2 linked regions of the Leptothrix cholodnii SP-6 genome follow. The protein of the gene in region 1 binds, or shares a complex with, the protein of each later gene. Links are inferred from orthologs where the notes say so. Each region holds a gene or a part of one and is shown in the gene's direction. Other genes may lie near its edges.

Evidence for each region. The genes of interacting proteins can lie anywhere in the genome.
Region 2: the proteins of smc (region 1) and LCHO_RS13815 are in contact, whole or in part, in a crystal structure (PDB 3ZGX), measured with the Bacillus subtilis proteins. The link is inferred for Leptothrix cholodnii SP-6 from one-to-one orthologs.

The regions. Positions count from the first base shown.
Region 1 is NC_010524.1:2,741,551-2,746,348, reverse strand. What follows is about bases 368-4,464. They hold smc (chromosome segregation protein SMC), read left to right. Parts: upstream 368-751; coding sequence 752-4,264; downstream 4,265-4,464. Other genes in these bases: LCHO_RS12550 (cell division protein ZipA C-terminal FtsZ-binding domain-containing protein), read left to right, coding at 4,323-4,464; dapC (succinyldiaminopimelate transaminase), read right to left, coding at 368-691. In the rest of the region: more of dapC, read right to left, coding at 1-367; more of LCHO_RS12550, read left to right, coding at 4,465-4,798. UniProt on the Bacillus subtilis protein: Required for chromosome condensation and partitioning.
Region 2 is NC_010524.1:3,040,898-3,044,162, forward strand. Bases 1-2,915 are described here. They hold LCHO_RS13815 (segregation and condensation protein A), read left to right. Parts: upstream 1-959; coding sequence 960-1,871; downstream 1,872-2,915. Other genes in these bases: LCHO_RS13805 (SulP family inorganic anion transporter), read left to right, coding at 1-720; LCHO_RS13810 (DUF3460 family protein), read left to right, coding at 763-963; LCHO_RS13820 (putative bifunctional diguanylate cyclase/phosphodiesterase), read left to right, coding at 2,206-2,915. In the rest of the region: more of LCHO_RS13820, read left to right, coding at 2,916-3,265. UniProt on the Bacillus subtilis protein: Participates in chromosomal partition during cell division. May act via the formation of a condensin-like complex containing Smc and ScpB that pull DNA away from mid-cell into both cell halves.

The DNA.
Region 1 (4,798 bases):
GCTGCTGCGCGGCCTGCAGCGCGCCCAGCGGGGGCTCGTCGCGGAACCAGATCTCCGAATAGCACTCGTCGGACGCGATCACGAAGCCGTGCCGGTCGCTCAGCTCGAACAGCCGCGCCCACTCGTCGAGCGGCACCACCGCGCCGGCCGGGTTGCCGGGCGAGCAGACGTACAGCAGCTGGGTGCGGGCCCAGGTGGCCTCGTCGATCTGGTTCCAGTCGGCGGCGAAGTTGCGCGCCGGGTCGCTGTTGGCGAACACCGGCGTGGCGCCGCCCAGGTAGGCCGCGCCCTCGTAGATCTGATAGAACGGATTCGGGCAGACCACCACCGGGCCGCCGCGATCGGCGTCGCGGGTCGGGTCGATCACGGTCTGCGCCAGCGCGAACAGCGCCTCGCGCGAGCCGTTGACCGGCAGCACCTCGGTGGCCGGATTGACGCTGACGCCGTAGCGGCGTTGCACCCAGGCGGCGCAGGCGGCGCGCATCTCGGGCAGGCCGGCGGTGGCGGGGTAGGCGGCCAGGCCGGCGAGCGTGGCGCTGAGTCTGTCCTTCAGGAACTGCGGCGTGGCGTGCTTGGGCTCGCCGATGCCCAGGCTGACCGGTCGCAGGGCCGGATTCGGCACGATGTCTTGCATGAGCGCGCGCAACCGCTCGAACGGATACGGCTGCAGGCGTGAGAGGAGCGGATTCATGGGCCGGCATTATCGGCGCGGGGGGCGCCGCTATCATCGCGCCCGCCTTTCCCGAGCCCTATGCGACTGAATTCGATCAAGCTTTCCGGCTTCAAGTCCTTTGCCGAGCCCACCCATTTCCAGCTGCCCGGCCAACTGGTCGGCGTGGTCGGCCCGAACGGCTGCGGCAAGTCCAACATCATGGACGCGGTGCGCTGGGTGCTGGGCGAGAGCAAGGCCAGCGAGCTGCGCGGCGAGTCGATGCAGGACGTCATCTTCAACGGCAGCGGCAACCGCAAGCCGGCCAGCCGTGCCAGCGTCGAGCTGATCTTCGACAACGCCAGCGCGCGCGCCGGCGGCCAGTGGAACCAGTTCACCGAGATCGCCGTCAAGCGCGTGCTCACCCGCGACGGCACCAGCAGCTACTACATCAACAACCAGCCGGTGCGCCGGCGCGACGTGCAGGACGTCTTCCTCGGCACCGGCCTGGGGCCGCGCGCCTACGCCATCATCGGCCAGGGCACCATCAGCCGCATCATCGAATCGCGCCCCGAGGAGCTGCGGCTGTTCCTCGAAGAGGCCGCCGGTGTCTCCAAGTACAAGGAGCGTCGCCGCGAGACCGAGAACCGCCTGAAGGACACGCGCGAGAACCTGACCCGCGTCGACGACATCCTGCGCGAGCTCAACAGCAACCTCGAGCGCCTGGAGGCGCAGGCCGCGGTGGCGCAGCGTTACCGCGGACTGCAGGACGCCGGCACGCTCAAGCTGCACCAGCTCTGGTTCCTGAAACACCGCGACGCCACCTCCGAGCAGGACCGCGTGCGCGAGGCGGTGCTGACCGCCACCAACGCGCTCGAATCGCGCCTGGCCGAGCTGCGCCACGTCGAGGCCGAGCTGGAGGAAGTGCGCCAGCAGCATTTCGGCGCCAACGACGAGCTGCACGCCGCCCAGGGCGCGCTGGCCGAGGTGTCGATGGAGGTGAGCCGGCTCGAGGAGCGCATCCGCCATGTCGTCGAAGGCCGTGCCCGCGCGCAGCAGCGCCTGGCCGACAGCCAGGCCCAGAACGCGCAGTGGACGCAGCGCCGCGAGCAGGCCGAGACCGAGCTGGAGACGCTGGCCGACCAGATCGCCGCCGCCGAGGAGCAGGGCGAGGTGCTCGCCGCCCAGGCCGAAGACCAGGCGATGGCCTTGCCCGGTTTCGAGGACGCCGTGCGCGCCGCCACGAACACCGCCAACCAGCAGCGCGCCCGCGCCGCCGAGGTGCAGCAGCAGATCCAGCTGCTGGCCGCGCAGTCGCGCAACCTCGACGAGCGCCGGCGCGAGCTCAACCAGCGCCGCGACCGCCTGGCCGGCGAGCGCCGCGGTCTGGTCGCGCCCGATCTCGATCACCTGGCCGGCTTGCGCGCCCAGCTCGAACAGGCGCAGGAACAGCAGGCGCTGGCCGACGAGCAGCTGCAGGAGCTGGCCGCCGAAGTGCCCACGCTCGACGAGCAGCGCCGCCACCAGCAGAACCTCGTCAACAGCGAATCGGCGCGCGCGGCTGCGGTCAAGGCCCGGCTCGAGGCGCTGCGGGCGCTGCAGGAGAAGGTGCAGACCGAAGGCAAGCTCAAGCCCTGGCTGGCCAAGCACGGCCTCGACGGCCTGGCCGGTCTGTGGACGCGCATCCACATCGAGACCGGCTGGGAGACCGCGCTCGAGGCGGTGCTGCGCGAGCGCATCGGCGCGCTTGCCGTCGGCCGCATCGAGACCGTGCGGGCTTTCGAGCTCGATCCGCCGCCGGCCAAGCTGGCCTTCTACACGGCGCCGCTGTCGGCCATCGCCAACAGCCACCAGACGCTGCCGCGGCTGTCGGACCTGCTGCGCCTGGCCGACCCGGGCCTGAAGGCGCTGCTCAACGACTGGCTCGAAGGTGTCTACACCGCCGCCAGCCTGGACGAGGCGCTCGCCAATCGCCAGCGCCTGACGCACGGCGAAGTGATCATGACCGCCGCGGGCCACGCGGTGAGCCAGTTCGCGGTGAGCTTTTACGCCCCCGACGCCGAGCAGGCCGGCATGCTGGCGCGCGCCCAGGAGATCGAGAACCTCGAGCTCGAAGGTCGCGCCCAGGCGCTGCTGTCCGACGAGGCGCGCAGCGCGCTGGTGCGCGCCGAAGCCCAGTACACCGACGCCGCGATGCGCCTGGCGCGCGTGCGACGCGAGGCGCAGGAGGCTCAGACCCGCGCGCACCAGCTGCAGGTCGACGTGCTGCGCCTGGCCCAGCAGGCCGAGCAGGCGACCCAGCGGCGCGACCAGCTCGACGCCGAGCTGCACGAGATCGACGCCAACCTCGAAGAAAACGAGGAGCGCCGCATGACCGGCGAGGCGCGTTTCGAGGAGCTCGACATCGCGCTGGGCACCGAACAGGAGCGCCACGCCGAGCTGGAAGAAGCGGTGATCGCCGCCGATCGCCGCCTGTCCGACGCCCGCGAGAAGCTGCGCAGCCTGGAGCGCGCGGCGCAGGAGGCGCAGTTCTCGGCCCGCGCGCTGGCGGCGCGGCGCGGCGAGCTGCAGCGCAGCATCGAGACCGCGGTGGCGCAGCAGCACGCCAACGCGCACGCCGCCGCGCAGATCGAGGACGAACTCGCCCGCTTCGACGACGCCGCGGCCGAGGGCGGCCTGCAGGAGGCGCTGGCGCTGCGGCTCGAACGCGAGCAGGTGCTGGGCGCTGCGCGCAGCCGCTACGACGACCTGTCGGCGCAACTGCGTCGCGCCGACGAGCAGCGCCTGGCCTTCGAGCGCAGCCTGCAGCCGCTGCGCGACGAGATCACCCGCCTGCAGCTCGAAGAGCAGGCCGCGCACCTGGGCGGCGCGCAGTTCATGGAGCAGCTGCAGGCCGCCGAGGTCGACCTGGCGATGCTCGCCGCCGGCATCGAGGCCGACGCCGTCAAGCTCTACGGCCTGCAGACCGAGATCGACCGCATCAACCGCGAGATCGCCGCGCTCGGCGCCGTCAACCTGGCCGCGCTCGACGAGCTGAAGGCGGCGAGCGAGCGCAAGGGTTTTCTCGACGCCCAGAACGACGACCTGACGCGCGCGATGAACACGCTCGAGGACGCGATCCGCAAGATCGACATCGAGACCCGCGACCTGCTCAAGGGCACCTTCGACCAGGTCAACGAAGGTTTCGGCCAGATGTTCCCGAGCCTGTTCGGCGGTGGCCAGGCCCGGCTGGTGATGACCGGCGACGAGATCCTGGATGCCGGCGTGCAGGTGATGGCGCAGCCGCCGGGCAAGAAGAACAGCACCATCCACCTGCTGTCGGGTGGCGAGAAGGCGCTGACCGCGATCGCGCTGGTGTTCGCGATCTTCCTGCTCAACCCGGCGCCGTTCTGCCTGCTCGATGAAGTGGACGCGCCGCTGGACGACGCCAACACCGAGCGCTACGCCAAGCTGGTCGAGAAGATGTCCGCCGGCACGCAGTTCCTGTTCATCTCGCACAACAAGATCGCGATGGAAATGGCCCAGCAGCTGATCGGCGTGACGATGCAGGAACAGGGCGTGTCGCGCATCGTGGCGGTCGACATGGACTCGGCGCTGTCGATGGCTGAGGCATGATGACGGCCGTTCAAGAACACCCACACGTCCCGGAGCGAGCTCAGGAAATGGCAGCGCGATGAACTCTCTGCAACTCTGGCTGGCGGTGCTCGGCGGCGTGGTGCTGGCGGCGCTGCTGGCACACAGCGCTTGGCAGACCCGGCGTGCCGGCGGCGTGCGCCGCAGCAGCCCCGCACCGGCGCAGCCGCATCAGCCGCCGCGTGAACCGAGCTTCGACGATCCGATGGCGCCGGCCGGCGAGGCCGATGGCATCGCCGCACGCATGGCCGCCGACAGCGGCAGCGGCGTGCCGGGCGAATCGCAGCGCATCGACCCGGTGATCCACCTGCCGGTGCGCCGGCCGATCTACTCGCCGCGGGTCGACGCGCTGATCGACGGCATCGCCAACCTCGCGCTCGAGGGCAATGTCTCGGGCGAGACCGTGCTGCTGCACCTGCCGCCGAGCCGGCGCGCCGGCGGCAAGCCGTTCACCATCGAGGGCCGCCACTCGCTCACCGGCGAGTGGGAGCTGCCGGTGCTCAACACCTGGTACAG
Region 2 (3,265 bases), 300 kb from region 1 along the record:
CTGCTGCTGGTGGTGCTGGTGGCCGCGCCGCTGGCGCTGCACGTGCCGCTGGCGGCGCTGGCCGGCATCCTGCTTTTCGTGGCCTGGAACATGGGCGAGTGGCGCGAGTTCGCCCGCCTCAAGCAGTTCAACATGCCCTACCGCACGGTGCTGGTCGGCACCTTCGTGCTGACGGTGGTGTTCGACCTGACGGTGGCGGTCGAGGTCGGCCTGATCCTGGCGTGCGGCTTCTTCATCTGGCGCATGGGCCAGCTCTTCAGCGTGCAGCGCCTGGGCGAACACCCGCAGGCCGGCGCGATGGTGGCCGCGGTCGACGACGACGACGCATCGCCGAGCCCGACCCCCGTGCCGCCCGTGCCGCAAGCCTTGCCCGACGGCGTCGAGGTGCGCGAGCTCTACGGCGCGCTGTTCTTCGGCGCGGTCGGCAAGATCGAGGGCCTGGCCGAGCAGCTGCCCGCGTCGACCCGGCTGCTGGTGCTCGAGATGCACCGGCTGATCTGGATGGACACCTCGGGGCTCGATGCGCTCGAGCAACTGCACCGCCAGCTGCACCGACAGGGCATCGCGCTGCGCCTGGCGGCCGCGCATGCGCAGCCGCTGTCGCTGCTGCGGCGCTCGGGTTTTGCCGATCAGCTGGGCGTGCACGGCATCGCCGCGACCCTGGCCGAGGCACTGGCCGAACCGCCGTCGGCAGACGCTGCTGCACAGCACAAGCCGTAAAATCGCCTTCAGTTCCGAATCACTCCCACCGCACCCACCGCCATGCCGCTCTTCTGGAAACCCTACAAGTCCGACGCCACCCAGTTCATCGAGAGCCTCAAGCAGAAGGATCCGCAGCTCGAGGCCCGTCAGCGCGAAGGCCGCAACCTGCTGTGGGATCGCCCGATCGACCACACCGCCGAGTCCGACTTCAAGCAGGCGCGCGTCGACCAGCAGCCTTACGTCTACCAGACCAAGGCTTGAGCAAGCCGGCCACGCGGGCCCGGGCCGACAAGCCGGGCCCGGAGACGCCGCTGCCTGCGGCGAGCGTCGACGGCACCAGCCCGGTGGTCGACAACGTGGCGGTGGCCACGCTCTACGGCGAGCCGCTGTTCGCGCTGCCGCAAGACCTCTACATCCCGCCCGATGCGCTCGAGGTCTTTCTCGAGACCTTCCAGGGCCCGCTCGACCTGCTGCTCTACCTGATCCGCAGGCAGAACTTCAACATCCTCGACATCCCGATGGCGGATGTGACGCGGCAGTACCTCGCCTACGTCGAGCAGATCCGCGACCGCAACCTCGAGCTCGCCGCCGAGTACCTGCTGATGGCGGCGATGCTGATCGAGATCAAGTCGCGCATGCTGCTGCCCCCGAAGCGGGCCGAGGGCGGCGACGAAGCCGAAGACCCGCGTGCCGAACTGGTGCGCCGGCTGCTCGAATACGAACGCATCAAGCTCGGCGCCGCGCATCTCGACGCGCTGCCGGTGCTGGGCCGCGACTTCCTGCGCGCGCAGGTCATGATCGAGCAGGCGCTGGCGCCGAGCTTTCCCGAGGTCAGCCTGATCGACCTGCGCGACGCCTGGGCCGACGTGCTCAAGCGCGCCCGGCTCACCCAGCACCACCACATCAGCCGCGAACACCTGTCGGTGCGCGAGCACATGACACAGCTGCTGCGGCGCCTGCAGGGCCGGCGCTTCGTCGAGTTCCACGAACTCTTCGAGCTGAACTCCAGCCAGCCGGTGCGGGTGGTCACCTTCATCGCGATGCTCGAACTGGCACGCGAACGACTGCTCGAGATCACCCAGGCCGAGGCATTCGCGCCGATCTACGTGCGCCTGGCGTATCAGGTCAAGGAAACCGGCAACAACGCGGAATCCGACCTCGAGGCGTAGCGCCGGAGCGACACCCGTCGGTGCGTGACCGGTCACGCACCGACGCGCTCATGAACGCATCAGCTGCGATTAATGCCCATAGTCAGCATTTGTGTTAATTGCGACAACAATTTGCAAATCAGGCAGCGATTTGCCATTTTGGGCGATTAACCTCGTCGACATGACAACAGTCTGACGGACACGGTGGCGCTCGCCGCCCGACGCAACCACAAGAATGGCCAAGCCCAGCCCCGCCGCCTGCGATGCCTGCACCGCTGCGGACTGCAGCAGTCGACACGGCGGCTCCCGTGCCCGGACAGCGTCGCATGCCCGCGGCTCCCGAGGCTGGCTCAGCGTGCAGCCCTGGTGGATGGCCACCGCGCTGGTCGCCCTGCTGATCGGGCTGGTCGACCCGCTGCTGCACCGCATCGAGTTCATCAGCTACGACATGTTGATGGAGCTGCCGGGCGTGCTGCTGCGAGGTGCCGGCGACGCGCGGCACCCACCGTCCGGGCGCCTGGACCCCGCGCGGCTGATACAGCCCCTGAACGAGTCGATCTGCCACGCGGTCAACCTGCTGCCGCTGCTGCTGCTGGCCCTGCTGCAGCAATGCCGGCCGCGGCGCTTTCACGTCCACGGCCTCTGGCTGCTGCCGTTGCCGATGCTGGTGACCGGGCTGGCGCTGGCGCTCTGGCAGCTCTGGATACCGACTGTCGGCCTGAGCATCGGGCTGGTCACGGGCTGGCTGCTGACACGCAACCAGGAGCTGCGCAGCGCGCGCATGGCGCTGCAGCACGAGCGCGGTCAGGCCGACGCCACGCTGCAGGCGATCACCGACAGCGTCATCACGGTCGACACCGGCGCTCGGGTGCAGTACCTCAACCCGAGCGCCGAACGACTGGCCGGTCACAGTCTGGCCGAGGCCCGCGGCCATGCCGTCGGCACGCTGTTCCAGTGGGACGAGCCGGACGCGCAGACACTCGAGCAGGCGCTGGCCGAATGCCTGCAGGAACGCCGCGTCGTGCAGGTCGGCTTGGCGCTGCGACTGAAGGCGCCGCAGGGCGAGCGCCAGGTGCAGATCATCGCCAGCCCGGTGTTCGAGCGCCAGATCGAATCCGGCCTGTCCGGCGATCGGCTCGACCGTCCGCTGCGCAGGGCGCCGGCCGATCACGACCGCGACCGCGTCACCGGGGCCGTGCTGGCGCTGAGCGATGTCACCGAGGCCCTGCGTGCGGCCGACAAGCTGCAGCACGAGGCCACCCACGACGCCCTCACCGGCCTGCCCAACCGGGCCTTGCTGAGCGACCGCCTGCAGCACGCCGTGCTCGGCGCGCAGGCCGGCCAGCGCAGCGTGGCGGTGCTGTTCATCGACCTCGATCGTTTCAAGCGCATCAACGACAGCCTCGGCCACCGCC